2 regions of the Hylemonella sp. P2_B10 genome follow, and region 2 is predicted to be linked to the other one. Evidence: predicted binding sites of a transcription regulator. Region 2 holds the regulator's gene; the other holds the start of a gene.
The links. The regulator LexA, encoded in region 2, represses DNA repair genes until DNA is damaged. The targets are predictions, from matches to a motif close to ACTGTATNNNNATACAGT.

Region 1: AC1DX2_RS11365 (DNA topoisomerase IV subunit B) is a predicted target of LexA. The motif match lies at 2,465-2,482, and genes of this name have one in related genera.

What each region holds. Positions count from the first base shown of each region.
Region 1 covers NZ_JBFUDE010000002.1:765,661-772,831, reverse strand. Annotated here, with positions in the region: gene dapA (4-hydroxy-tetrahydrodipicolinate synthase) at 1-388, opposite strand, end outside; gene AC1DX2_RS11380 (class I SAM-dependent methyltransferase) at 426-1,040, opposite strand; gene AC1DX2_RS11375 (hypothetical protein) at 1,025-1,150, opposite strand; gene AC1DX2_RS11370 (MFS transporter) at 1,161-2,384, opposite strand; gene AC1DX2_RS11365 (DNA topoisomerase IV subunit B) at 2,516-4,486, shown strand; gene AC1DX2_RS11360 (lytic transglycosylase domain-containing protein) at 4,486-5,283, shown strand; gene parC (DNA topoisomerase IV subunit A) at 5,321-7,171, shown strand, end outside.
Region 2 covers NZ_JBFUDE010000002.1:78,111-85,281, reverse strand. Annotated here, with positions in the region: gene AC1DX2_RS08245 (hypothetical protein) at 1-1,871, shown strand, start outside; gene AC1DX2_RS08240 (MFS transporter) at 1,915-3,099, opposite strand; gene AC1DX2_RS08235 (D-2-hydroxyacid dehydrogenase family protein) at 3,110-4,117, opposite strand; gene AC1DX2_RS08230 (hypothetical protein) at 4,240-4,620, opposite strand; gene lexA (transcriptional repressor LexA) at 4,629-5,306, opposite strand; gene AC1DX2_RS08220 (asparaginase) at 5,405-6,367, shown strand; gene adk (adenylate kinase) at 6,417-7,073, opposite strand.

The DNA.
Region 1 (7,171 bases), 690 kb from region 2:
CGGCGATGGCCTTGAAGTGCAGGTATTGGCCCTCTTGCGTGGGCTTGTTGTAGTAAGGCACCACCTGCAACTGGCAGTCGGCCCCCACGTCCTTGGCGAATTTGGCCAGCGCGACGGCCTCGGCGGTGGAGTTGCCGCCGCAGCCGGCCATGATGGGCACGCGGCCCTTGGCCTGCTCCACCGACACGCGGATGATCTCGCAATGTTCTTCCACATCCACCGTCGGCGATTCGCCGGTGGTGCCCACCACGCCTATGCAATCGGTGCCCTCGGCGATGTGCCAGTCGATCAGCTTGCGCAAGGCGGGGTAGTCCACGGAGCCATCGGCCAGCATCGGGGTAACGAGCGCAACAATGCTGCCGGTGATGGGGCGAAAGGGTGATGTCATGGACTGCGGGCGCAATTTCGGTAAACGGGCATTTTAACTAGAGCGGGTGGCGCTTCCGGGCGGCTGCTTGTCCGTCCGGTAAAGACGGTGCCAGCGCGGCGATGCGCTGCACGAAACGCTCGGGCTCGCCCAGGAAGCCCTCCTCATAGGCTACCACCCTCAGACCTTGGCACACCCTCAATAGTTCACCGGGCTGCAGCAGGAAGTCCGGCCGCGAGGGTTTGCCCACGGTTTCGTTGCCGTCGGCAAAGGTCTCGTAGATCAGCACGCCACCCGGGGCCAGGCTGGCCAGCAGCGTGGGAAACAAGGCGCGCCACAGGTAATTGGTGACCACCAGCGCGCCGAACTGCCGTGGTTGGCCCGCGGCTGTCAGCAGCGGCCAGGGATCGTTTTCAATGTCGGCCAGCACCACCTCGCCGTGGGCGCGGGCGCTGGCCAGCGCTTCGGCCGAGCGGTCCACACCGCACACCGCATGGCCACGGGCGGCAAACCAGGCCATGTGGCGGCCTTGGCCGCAGGCCACGTCCAGCACGGTGGCAGCGGGCTCGGCCAGGTGCGACCAGCGGCGCACCCAGTCCGATGGGGCGCCGCTGCCGTGCGGCCCGCCGCTCACTGCAGCTGCCGTGCCGTCCGCGCTCAAAAGCAGGCCCACACCTGGTCGGCCAGCATCACCAGAAAATCCGGCCGCGAATACAGTGCGAACGCCGCCAGCAGCGCCAGTGCGGCGCCGGCCCAGGCCAGCAGTTTGCGGGTGTGCTTCACCTTTTTTCCATCAGGCGCTGGCCGGCTGGCGGGCGATGGGCGCCTCTTTCACCGGCAGGTTGACCAGGGCGGCCAGCACACCCAGCGCGATGGCGATGTACCACACCACGTCGTAACTGCCGGTGCGGTCGTACAGGAAGCCGCCCAGCCACACGCCCATGAACGAGCCCAGCTGGTGGCTGAAGAACACGAAGCCGCTCAGCATGGACAAATGGGCGACGCCGAAGATCTGCGCCAGCGCCGCGTTGGTGGGCGGCACCGTCGACAGCCACAGCAAACCCATGGTGGCGGAGAAGATGTAGACGCTGGTGGGCGTCAGCGGCGCCAGCAGGAACAGCGAAATCACCACCGTTCGCGCCAGGTAGATGAAGGCCAGGATGTTCTTTTTGGGCATCCTCTGGCCCAGCGTGCCGGCGGTGTAGGTGCCAAACACGTTGAACAGCCCGATCAGCGCCAGCGCATTGCTGGCCACCTGGGTGGACAGGCCATGGTCGCGCAGGTAGCTGGGCATGTGCACGCCGATGAACACCACCTGGAACCCGCAGACGAAGTAGCCCGCCATCAACAGCTGGAAGCTGGGATAGGTGAAGGCCTCGCGCAGCGCGTGAAAAATGCTTTGCTGACGCGGCGCCGTGGTGCCGCTGTTCAGCGCCGGCTCGCGCAGGCCAAAGGCCAGCGGCGCGATCAGCAGCGCAAACAGGCCCAGCGTCTCCAGCGCCTGCTGCCAGCCCAGCTTGCTGATCAGCAGGCCCTCGGTGGGCAGCATCAGGAACTGGCCGAAGGAACCCGCCGCCGCTGCGATGCCCATGGCCCAGGAGCGCTTCTCCATCGGCACGTTGCGGCCGATCACGCCGTAGATGACGGCGTAGGTAGTGCCCGCCTGGGCTACGCCGATAGTGATGCCGGTGGTCAGCATGAACAGCAGCGGCGTGGGCGAATGCGCCATGCCCAATAGGCCCAGCCCATATAACAGCGCGCCCGCCACGATGACCCGGAAGGCGCCGAAGCGGTCCGCCAGCATGCCGGCGAAGATGCCGGTGAAGCCCCAGGCCAGGTTCTGGATCGCCAGTGCAAAGGAAAAGGTCTCGCGCGTCCAACCCTGGGCCTGCGTGATGGGCTGCAGCCACAGGCCGAAACCGTGGCGTATGCCCATGGAAAGCGTCACAATGGCGGCCCCGCAGACCAGAACCTGGACCATGGACAAGGGTTTGTGAGGGTTGTTTGCGAGGGTCATGGCCCCAAATGTACCGAATTGTCGCTGCGGCTGCCGTGGCGGCCGGCGAGCCCACGGCTGCGAGCCTGGATTCTGGGTGATATGTTTATATATACAGTATCCTGTCGCCACCCCCACTACAATCCAGCCCCATGTCAGTCAAACCACCGAGTGAATATTCCGAAGGCTCCATACGGGTGCTGAAGGGCCTGGAGCCCGTCAAGCAGCGCCCGGGCATGTACACCCGCACCGACAACCCCTTGCACATCATCCAGGAAGTGCTGGACAACGCCGCCGACGAGGCGTTGGCGGGCTTTGGCAAAAAGATCAAGGTCCTGCTGCATGCTGACGGCTCGGTCAGCGTGGAGGACGACGGCCGGGGCATCCCCTTTGGCATGCACCCGGAAGAAAAAGCGCCGGTGATCGAGCTGGTCTATACCCGCTTGCATGCCGGTGGCAAGTTCGACAAGGGCAAGGGCGGTGCCTACAGCTTCTCCGGCGGCCTGCACGGCGTCGGCGTCAGCGTCACCAATGCGCTGTCCAAGCGGCTGGAAGTCACCAGCCACCGCGAGGCCACCGTGGCGCGCATGGCGTTTTCGGGTGGTGATGTGGTGGAGAAGCTGCAGACCCGCAAGCAGGCCGAGGGCGATCGCAAGACCGGCTCCACCGTGCGTGTGTGGCCCGACGCCAAGTATTTCGAAAGCGCCGCCCTGCCGATGAACGAGCTGGCCCACCTGCTGCGCAGCAAGGCGGTGCTGATGCCCGGCGTGACGGTGACGCTGGTGGTGGAAAAGACCAAGGAAAGCGCCAGCTGGCTGTACAAGGGCGGCCTGCGCGATTACCTGAGCCAGTCCCTGACGGCAGACCCGGTGATCCCGCTGTTCGACGGCAGCGGCTACGCCGACGCCCAAAGCGACAGCTTCGCCGAGGGCGAGGGCGCCGAATGGAGCGTGGCCTTCACCGAAGAAGGCCAGCCGGTGCGCGAAAGCTATGTCAACCTGATTCCCACCACGGCCGGTGGCACCCATGAGGCCGGCCTGCGCGACGGCCTGTTCACCGCCGTCAAGAGCTTCATCGACCTGCACTCGCTGCTGCCCAAGGGCGTCAAGCTGCTGCCGGATGACGTGTTTGCCCGCGTCTCCTACGTGCTGTCGGCCAAGGTGCTGGACCCGCAGTTCCAAGGCCAGATCAAGGAGCGGCTCAATTCACGCGACGCCGTGCGCCTGGTCTCCAGCTTCGTGCGCCCGACACTGGAGCTGTGGCTGAACCAGCACGTGGAATACGGCAAGAAGCTGGCCGAGCTGGCCATCAAGGCGGCGCAGACGCGCCAGCGCGCCGGCCAGAAAGTGGAAAAGCGCAAGGGCTCCGGCGTGGCTGTGCTGCCGGGGAAGCTGACCGATTGCGAAAGCCGCGACCTGGAACACAACGAGGTGTTCCTGGTCGAGGGCGACTCGGCCGGTGGCAGCGCCAAGATGGGCCGCGACAAGGAATGCCAGGCGATATTGCCGCTGCGCGGCAAGGTGCTGAACACCTGGGAGGTGGAGCGTGACCGGCTGTTTGCCAACACCGAAGTGCACGACATCGCGGTGGCCATCGGCGTGGACCCGCACGGCCCCAACGACACGCCGGACATGAGCGGCTTGCGCTACGGCAAGGTCTGCATCCTGTCCGACGCCGACGTCGACGGCTCGCACATCCAGGTGCTGCTGTTGACGCTGTTCTTCCGCCATTTCCCCAAGCTGATCGAGACCGGCCATGTGTATGTGGCGCGGCCACCGTTGTTCCGCGTCGACGCGCCGGCACGCGGCAAGAAGCCGGCCTCCAAGGCCTATGCGCTGGACGAGGGCGAGTTGACAGCCATCCTGGACAAGCTGCGCAAGGAAGGCGTGCGCGAAGGCGCCTGGAGCATCAGCCGCTTCAAGGGCCTGGGCGAGATGAACGCCGAACACCTGTGGGACACCACGCTGAACCCCGACACCCGCCGCCTGATGCCGGTGCAGTTGGGCAACATGGATTTCGCGCAGACCGAGGGCCTGATCACCAAGCTGATGGGCAAGGGCGAGGCCGCCGCCCGCCGCGAGCTGATGGAGCTGCATGGCGACGCCGTGGAGGTGGACATTTGATGCAGTGGGCGCGCGTCTTGTGGGCTCCGGTGTTGGCGCTGTTGCTGGGCGCCGCTGCGCCCGCGCGCGCCGACGTCTGGGGCTACATCGACGACAAGGGCATCGCGCACTTCGCCGCCGAGCGGGTAGACGAGCGTTACGAAATTTTCTTCCGCAACACCGACGGCGCCAAGGGCCTGTTGCCTGGCCAGCCCACGCCACGGCCGGTCAGCGTGCCCACCATGGCGCCGCGGTTGCTGGCCTTCTTCGAGGTGTCGCCCAATTACAAGGCGGTCAAGTACCACATGCGCGAGGCCGCGCGCAGCCAGAACGTGGACTATGAGCTGCTGCAGGCGCTGATTGCCACCGAATCCGGCTTCGACGCCGCCGCCGTGTCGCCCAAGGGCGCGGTGGGCCTGATGCAGGTGATGCCCGACACCGCGCGCCGCTACGGCGTGCGCGACGAGAAAAAGTCCAGCGTGGAAAAAAAGCTGGTCGACCCCGGCACCAACATCGCCACCGGCACCCGTTACCTGCGCGATTTGATCAAGCTGTTCGCCGGCAAGCTGGACCTGGCGTTGGCCGCCTACAACGCGGGTGAAGGCGCCGTGCAGCGCGCCGGCAACCGCATCCCCAATTACCGCGAGACGCAGAATTACGTGGCCACCGTGCTGCAGCTCTACAGCCTGCTGAAGCCACCGGCGGCGGTGCTGGAACAGCGGCGCAACCTGCTGGGCGGCGCCATCAACCGCGGCAACCTGCCGCCGGCGGGCGCCGCGATCGAAGAGCCACGCTTCAACAAGCTGGCGTCGGACTGATTTATTTTTCTTTTTTTCAGATTGCTGTTTTCGTTCCATGAGTGAGCAACCCACACTGGATTTCAACCAGCCCCCCGCCGACGGCGACGAGTCGCTGGCCAGCTACGCCCAGCGCGCCTACCTGGAGTACGCGCTCAGCGTGGTCAAGGGCCGCGCACTGCCCGATGTGTGTGATGGCCAAAAGCCGGTGCAGCGGCGCATCCTGTACGCCATGGCCCGCATGGGCCTGGGCTTTGGTGGGCCCAATGGCAACACCGGCGCCAAGCCGGTCAAGTCGGCCCGCGTGGTGGGCGATGTGCTGGGCAAGTTCCACCCGCACAGCGACCAGGCCGCCTACGACGCCATGGTGCGCATGGCGCAGGATTTCTCGCAGCGCTACCCGCTGATCGACGGCCAGGGCAATTTCGGCTCGCGCGACGGTGACGGCGCCGCCGCCATGCGTTACACCGAGGCGCGGCTGGCCAAGATCACCAGCCTGCTGCTGGACGAGATCGACGAAGGCACGGTGGACTTTGTCCCCAACTACGATGGCTCCACCAACGAGCCGCGCCAACTGCCGGCGCGCCTGCCGTTCACGCTGCTCAATGGCGCCAGCGGCATTGCCGTCGGCCTGGCCACCGAGATCCCCAGCCACAACCTGCGTGAGATCGCCGACGCCTGCGTGGCGCTGATCAAGACCCCGAAGCTGAGCGACGACGAGCTGTTGGCGCTGGTGCCCGGCCCCGACTATCCCGGCGGCGGCCAGATCATCAGTGCCGCCAGTGACATTGCCGATGCCTACCGCACCGGCCGCGGCTCGCTGAAGGTGCGCGCACGCTGGAAAATTGAAGAGCTGGCGCGTGGCCAGTGGCAACTGGTGGTGACCGAACTGCCGCCCGGCGTCAGCACCCAGCGCGTGCTGGAAGAGATCGAAGAGCTGACCAACCCCAAGGTCAAGACCGGCAAGAAGGCGCTGACGCAGGAGCAGGTGCAGCTGAAGGCCAGCGTGCTGGCCGTGCTGGATGGCGTGCGCGACGAATCCAGCAAGGACGCGCCGGTGCGCCTGCTGTTCGAGCCCAAGACCAGCCGCATCGAACAAAGCGAACTGATCACCACGCTGCTGGCCCACACCAGCCTGGAGAGCTCGTCGCCCATCAACCTGACCATGGTGGGGCTGGATGGCCGGCCGACGCAGAAGTCGCTGCGCCAGATGTTGGAAGAGTGGATCGCCTTCCGCCAGACCACGCTGCAGCGGCGTTCGCAGCACCGGTTGGACAAGGTGCTGGACCGCATCCACATCCTGGAAGGCCGCCAGCTGGTGTTGCTGAACATCGACGAGGTGATCAAGATCATCCGCCACAGCGACGAGCCCAAGCCGGCGCTGATCGCGCGCTTCAAGCTGTCCGACCGGCAGGCCGAAGACATCCTGGAAATCCGCCTGCGCCAGTTGGCGCGGCTGGAAGCCATCAAGATCGAGCAGGAGCTGAGTGGCCTGCGCGACGAACAGAAGAAGCTGGAAGAAATCCTGGGCAGCGCCACCGCGCTGCGCCGCTTGATGGTGAAGGAAATCGAGGCCGACGCGAAGACGTTTGCCGACGAGCGCCGCACGCTGATCCAGGCCGAAAAGCGCGCCGTGGTCGAGGTGCGCGTGGTGGACGAGCCGGTCACCGTGGTGGTCAGCGAAAAGGGCTGGGTGCGCGCGCGCACCGGCCATGGGCATGACGCGGCGGGCTTTGCCTTCAAGGCCGGTGACGGCCTGTACGGCACGTTTGAGTGCCGCACGGTGGACACGCTGCTGGTGTTCGGCAACAACGGCCGGGTGTATTCGGTGCCGGTGTCCACGTTGCCCGGCGCGCGCGGCGACGGCCAACCGGTGACCACCATGCTGGAATTGGAAGCGGGCACACAA
Region 2 (7,171 bases):
GGCTCAATGGCGCGCCGGTGGAGGCCCAGTCTGCTGCCCGGCCCACCGCCATTCTGAGGGCTGCGCCCTCGTCGGCGCCCGCACCGGCACCCCGGCCCAAGAAGCCGGTTGCACCCAAGGTGGCGCGCACCGAGCCGGTGCCGGCTCCCGCAGTGGCGGCTGCGCCGGCACCAGCCCCCGCCCCAGCCCCGGTGAAGGCGCCTGAACCCAAGCCGGCCGCATCCGCTGCCAAACCAGCAGCCAGCGCACCCGCTGCAGCGCCGGTGGCCGACAAGGCCAAGCCGGCGGCCGCGCCGGGTCAGGCGCGCCTGCGGCTGGATCCGCTGGAGTCGCTGGCCGAGCGCGTGGCCACACTGGAGGCCACCGCACCGGCCATCCCGGCTTCAGCGGCGGTGTCGGAAGATGCCGCCCGCGTGAAGAGCCTGGAGGGCGACGTCAAGGCGTTGCTGGCGCTGGCCACCAAGAACGAAACCAACCTGGCCGAGCTGCGCGCGCGGTTGGAAAAGGCCGAAACTGAGCGCTTCTCGGCGATCTGGATCTACGTGTTGGCCGCTCTGGTGCTGGCCTGCCTGGCCGCCATTGCCCTGATGTGGAGCCGCAGCAAGCGCGCCCCGGTCGAAGACCCGTCCGAGCGCTCCGACTGGTGGCGCGGCGCGCAGGCGCCTGCGCCATCCGCCGAGCAGTCCGCACGCCAGGCACTTGCGCCGGCGCCTGACACGGCAGCCCAGCACTCTGTGCCTGCGCAGGAGCCAGCACCGGCACCGGTGCCGGCCAAGCCAGGCCTGGCGCCATCGCTGCTGCAGTCCGAGTCCATGGATGAGGTGGATGTGAATCTGGTGGACATGGACGACTCCATGTTCGACAAGATGATGAAGGCCGCGGGCAACTACAAGAAGCCCGAGGTACAGCACAGCGCGCCCGCGCCCGATGGCACGCCGCGCCGTCTGGTGGACTCCGAGGAGTTGATGGACGTGCGCCAGCAGGCCGAGTTCTTCATCTCGCTGGGCCAGACCGACCAGGCCATCCAGGTGCTGGAAAAGCGCATCGCCAAGGGCGACTGCGGTCCGCTGATGTACCTGGAGCTGTTTGCCATCTTCCACAGCCGCAACCTGAAGACCGATTACCGCCAGCTGCGCGAGGAGTTCAACAAGCAGTTCAACGGCCGCGTGCCCGAGTTCGCCGCCTTCAAGGAAGAGGGCCGGGGCATAGAGTCCTACCCCAGCGTGTTTGCCCACATCGTGGCGTTGTGGCCGTCGGTCAAGGTGCTGGAAGTGATAGAGACCTGCATCTTCCGTGACCCCTGGGACGACCGCGACCAGGCCTTTGACCTGTACGCCTTCCGCGACCTGTTGCTGCTGTTCGCCATCGCCAAGGGCATTTCCGACGGCCAGTACGGCGACGCGCCGGTGTCGGCGCCGGCCCCGTTGCGGCCCTCGGAGATCCTGCAGCTCACGCCCAGCCATTTTGAAGAAGCCAAGTCGTACGATGCGACCGTTGCCTTTCGCGCCACGCCAGCCGCTCAGCCACCTGCGTCCCCGCCGGCCGCACCGCTGCCCGCCGTCCTGGACGTGCCGCTGGATTTGACGCTGGAGCCCCTGGAGGGCGATGACTTGCCCAAGCTGGACACCGGCCCGGAGTCGGAGTCGAAAGTGGATGTGGACCTGTCGGAGACCGAGCTGGGCACCATCTACGCACCGTCCTTCACGTCACCTGTACCTCTGTCGGCCAGTGGCGGTGTGTCCAAGCCCATGCCGGCGCTGGACATGCCCGCGATACCCGACGGCAAGGATGATGACGACATCCCCAGCCTGATGGACTTCGAGCTGCCGGAAGACCCGCCAGCGCCGCCGAAGCCCAAGTCCAGTTCCTGAGCCCAACGCCTGACACGCTGCCGGTGATCAGCCGGCTGGGTGCTCAGGTGGACTCTTCGCGCTGTGCCCGTGTGGCCAGCATGCTGACACCCAGCGCCAGCAGCAGGCTGGCCAGCCCGGCCCAGTGCAGGTTGGCCATCTGCCCGTGCGCAATCAGCCAGCCGCCGGTGCCGGCGCCCAGCGCCTGGCCGGCGTACATGGCCGAAGAATTCAGCGCGATGGAGCCGGAAGCCAGCGCCGGCGAGATTGCGAACAGCCGGGCCTGCTGCGCCGAATTGGACGAAAAGCAACCCAGCGCCCAGGGCACCACCACGATGGCCGCCAGCACCAGGCTGCTGCCCAGGGGCCACAGGGCCAGGCTCAGCGCCATGGAACACACGGCGATGAACACGGTGCGTGGCGCGCCCAGCTTGTCGATGCGCTGCGTGACCCAGAAATTGCCCAGGAAGCCGAAAGCGCCGAACCAGGCGAACATCAGGCTCAGCTGGGTGGGGGTGATGTTCAGCATCTGCTTGTAGTAGGGCGCGAAGTAGGAAAACAGCACGAACTGGCCGGCCGAATACAGCGCCGTGACGGCCACGCACAGCATCAGCGCGCGCGAGCGCAGCGTCTGGCCCCAGGCGGCGGCGGAAAACGCCGGCGGGCGCACGCCGTCGGGCGTCGCGCGCCAGACCCACATCGCGCTGACCAATGCCAGCACACCGATGGTGACGAAGGCGCTTTGCCAGCCCCAGGTGCCGCCTATCCACGAGCCCAGTGGCATGCCCAGCACCGAGGCCACCGACCAGCCCAGAAACACCAGTGTGATGGCGCGGCCGCGCTGCTCTGGCGGCACCAGCTGGCTGACGCACGAGGCCGCTTGCGGCGTGAAGATGGCTGGCGCCAGCACCGCGAACACGCGCACCACCATCAGCGGCCCGAAGGCAGGCATCAAGGCGCTGAGCAGGTGCAGCACGCCGTACCAGGCCATGGTCAGCGCCAGCAGACGGCGCCGGTCCCAGCCGGCCACCACGCTGGCCAGCAGCGGCGCACCCAGGCACATCACCAGCGCGGCGACCGAAATCAATTGCCCGGCCACCGGCACCGACACCGCCAGCGAGGTGCTGATGTCGTTGAGCGTGCCGGGCACCACCATCACCCCGCTGCCGATGACGAAATTGCCAAACAGAAAGGCCCAGATGGCGGCGGGCAGGGGCTGGCCGCTCCGCGCTTCGGTGGAGGCGCTCATCGGACGAGTATCAGCGGCGCACCTGCAGCGCGCCGGGGTTGACGATGTTGGTGGGCGTGCCTTTGATGAATGCCACCACGCTGTCAAATGCGGTGCCGAAATACAGCTCGTAGCTGTCTTGCTCCACATAGCCGATGTGCGGCGTGCAGATGCAGTTTTCCAGCCGCAACAGCGCGTGGCCTTGCAGGATGGGCTCGGTCTCGAACACATCCACCGCGGCCATGCCGGGACGGCCACGGTTGAGCGCGCTGATCAGCGCCTCGGGCTCGATCAACTCAGCGCGCGAGGTGTTGACCAGCAGCGCGGTGGGTTTCATGCGGCCCAGGTCTTCCAGCGTGACGATGCCACGCGTCTCGTCGTTGAGCCGCAGGTGCAGCGTCAGCACGTCGCATTGGGCGAAGAATTCCTCGCGGCTGGCGGCGGCCTGGTGGCCGTCCAGCACGGCACGCTCACGCGAGGGCTCGCGCCCCCAGACCATGATGTGCATGCCGAAAGCCTTGCCGTAGCCGGCCAGCAACTGGCCTATCTTGCCGTAGCCCCAGATGCCCAGCGTGTGACCCCGCAGCACGGTGCCGAGACCGAAATTCACGGGCATGGAGGCCGATTTCAGGCCCGACTGCTGCCAGGCGCCATGCTTCAGGTTGCCGATGTACTGCGGCAGGCGACGCACGGCGGCCATGATCAGCGCCCAGGTCAGCTCTGCCGGCGCCACCGGCGAGCCCGCGCCTTCGGCCACGGCGATGCCGCGCTCGGTGCAGGCGGCCACATCAATATGGCTGCCGACCTTGCCGGTCTGCACCACCAGCTTGAGCTTGGGCAGCTTCTCGATCAGCTGGCGGGTCAGGTGGGTGCGCTCGCGTATCAGCACGATGACGTCAGCGTCTTTCAGCCGCACCGCCAGCTGGCCCAGGCCTTTGACGGTGTTGGTGTAGACCTTGGCGGGGAAGGCATCCAGCTTGGTGGCGCATTCCAGCTTGCGCACCACATCCTGGTAGTCGTCAAGAATCACAATGTTCATGCTGCCATTGTGCCTTGGCTGTTGCAGTGGCCGCAGTGGCCGGGCAATTTATGCGCGTATTTGTTGCAACAACAGGTTGCTGCTGACCACGCGCGACAGCGTCACTTCAATGCAGGGTGGCTTCAGTGCAGCGTGGCTTCACGGGCGGCCAGGCGGTCCAGCTCGGCGCAGACATCGGCCATGCGACCGGAGATCACCATGCGGCCTGCACTGGCGCGGCTGGCACCGCGCTCCATCACATGCACCACGCGCAGCGGCCGCTGCGCGTCCACAGAGTGCAGCGGCCGCTGCACCCGGGCAGCAGGCTGGGCCAGCGCTGTCAGCCGCGCCGGGCGCCGGGCCATGGGTGGCAAGCCGGCGGCCTGGGTGGCCGGCAGCATGGCTGCGCGGGCCGGCTGGCGCGGACGCATGCCACTGCTGCTGCCGCCGGTGTGCATCAGCCGGCGCACCCACAGTTGCAGCGGTGCCAACAGGTCGGGGACGGCGAAGAAGGCGATGTTCATGGCAGGGCTCACATCAGCATGGTGTTGCGAATCAGGCCCACGGCCAGGCCCTCGATCTCGAAGGCTTCGCCGGGCTCGACGACGATGGTCTGGTAGTCCGGGTTTTCCGGGTGCAACTCGATCACGTCCTTGTTGCGGCGGAAACGCTTGACGGTGACTTCCTCGCCCAGCCGGGCGACGACGATCTGGCCGTTCTTGGCGTCTTTGGTGGCCTGCACGGCCAGCAGGTCGCCGTCCATGATGCCGGCGTCGCGCATGGACATGCCGCGCACGCGCAGCAGGTAGTCGGGCTTGCGCTGGAACAGGCTGTTTTCCACGTAGTACGTCTGGTCCACATGTTCCTGCGCGAGAATGGGCGAGCCCGCAGCCACGCGGCCCACCAGGGGCAGGGCCAGTTGTTGCACGATGTTTTGCAGGCCGTTCGAGAATTGTTGGATGCGCGACTCATTGATGGAGCGCAGTGTTTCGCTGCGCAGGCGGATGCCGCGCGAGGTGCCGCTGACCAGTTCGATGACGCCCTTGCGGGCCAAGGCCTGCAGATGTTCTTCTGCCGCGTTGGCCGACTTGAAGCCCAGTTCGCGGGCGATTTCGGCCCGCGTGGGTGGCGCGCCGGTTTGCGCGACGGCCTGCTGTATCAGGTCCAGAATCTGCTGCTGGCGGGCGGTGAGTTTGGGGCTCTCAAGCATGGCGACTCCTTGGGGCGAACTGGGTGCACTGAGGGTGCGGTAACTGTTTCAATATCCAGTAGATGTATTTTTAACCAGTTTTTGGCGAATTGCAAGTGATGGAACAAAAAAACCAGAAAAAGCTGGTGTTGCTGGGCACCGGCGGCACCATTGCCGGCCGTGCCGACAGCGCCGCCGATGGCGTGGGCTACACAGCGGCGCAACTGGGCGTGCAGCAGTTGCTGGCCGGCCTGCCGCTGGCGCAAAGCGTGGCGGTGCAGGCCGAGCAGGTGGCCCAGGTGGACAGCAAGGACATGGGCTTTGCCATCTGGCAGCAATTGGCCGAGCGCGTGCGCTTGCACCTGGCGCGCGCCGAGGTTGATGGCGTGCTCATTACCCATGGCACCGACACGCTGGAAGAGACAGCCTATTTTCTGCACCGCTTGTTGGCGCCCGCCAAACCGGTGGTGCTGACCTGCGCGATGCGCCCGGCCACCGCCGTGATGCCCGATGGCCCGCAGAACCTGCTGGATGCGCTGACCGTGGCGGCCGACGCCAGCGCCCGCGGCGTCTCGGTCGTGTGTGCCGGCGTGGTGCACAGCGCGTTGGACGTGCAGAAGATCCATACCTACCGGCTGGACGCCTTCAGTTCCGGCGACGCCGGGCCGCTGGGTTATGTGGAGGAGGGGGCGGTGCGCTGGCTGCGCCCGGCGCCGCCGGCCACGGCCTGGCTGCCAGCCCAGTCCGCTGTGCCTGCGCTATGGCCGCGGGTGGAGATCGTGCTGAACCACGTGGGTGGCAGCGGCGGCGTTGTGGACGCGCTGCTGGCCCAACACCTGAGCCCGCTGCGGCAGGAGCCTGCGCTGGCCGGTCTGGTGGTCGCGGGCACGGGCAACGGCACTCTGCATGCTGGCCTGCAGGCGGCGCTGTTGCGTGCGCAGGCGGCCGGGGTGCGCGTGGTGCGCGCCAGCCGCTGCCCGCTGGGCCGCGTATTGGCCACGCCGCAGGATGTGTTTGCCGACTCCGAGGGTTTGTCGAGCGTCAAGGCGCGCATCGCCTTGATGCTTGATTTGGCGCGCTGAGCGGCCGCCGGCCGGCGTTCAGCGGCGTTTCAACGGCTACCGCGCGGCCTCAGGAGGCCAGAGCGGCAAACACCCTGCTGGTGATCTCGTCCACGCTGCCCATGCCGCTGATGGCGCGGTATTGAGGCGCGTTGGTGGCGTCGTTCTTGGCCCAGTTGGCGTAGTAGTCCACCAGCGGGCGGGTCTGGGCGCTGTAGACGTCCAGGCGCTTCTTCACGGTTTCTTCCTTGTCGTCGTCGCGCTGTATCAGCGGCTCACCGGTGACATCGTCCTTGCCTTCCACCTTGGGCGGGTTGAACTTGACGTGGTAGGTGCGGCCCGAGGCCGGGTGTGAGCGGCGCCCGCTCATGCGTTCGATGATGGCCTCAAACGGCACGTCGATCTCCAGCACGTGGTCGATCTTGACGCCGGCCGACTTCATGGCGTCGGCTTGCGGGATGGTGCGCGGAAATCCGTCGAACAGGAAACCCTTGGCGCAATCCGGTTGGGCGATGCGCTCCTTCACCAGGTTGATGATCAGGTCGTCGCTGACCAGGGCGCCGGCATCCATCACCGCCTTGGCCTGCAGGCCAAGCGGCGTGCCGGCCTTGACGGCGGCGCGCAGCATGTCGCCGGTGGAGATCTGGGGAATCCCGAATTTCTGGCAGATGAAGGTGGCCTGCGTGCCTTTGCCCGCGCCCGGCGCGCCTAACAGAATCAGTCTCATGGGTGCCCTCGTTTTCTATCGGTCTCTGCCGCGTGGCGCTGCCCTGTGCGGTGCGCACCACGTCGGTGAATGTGGAGAATTCCCCTGGAGAATAGCAT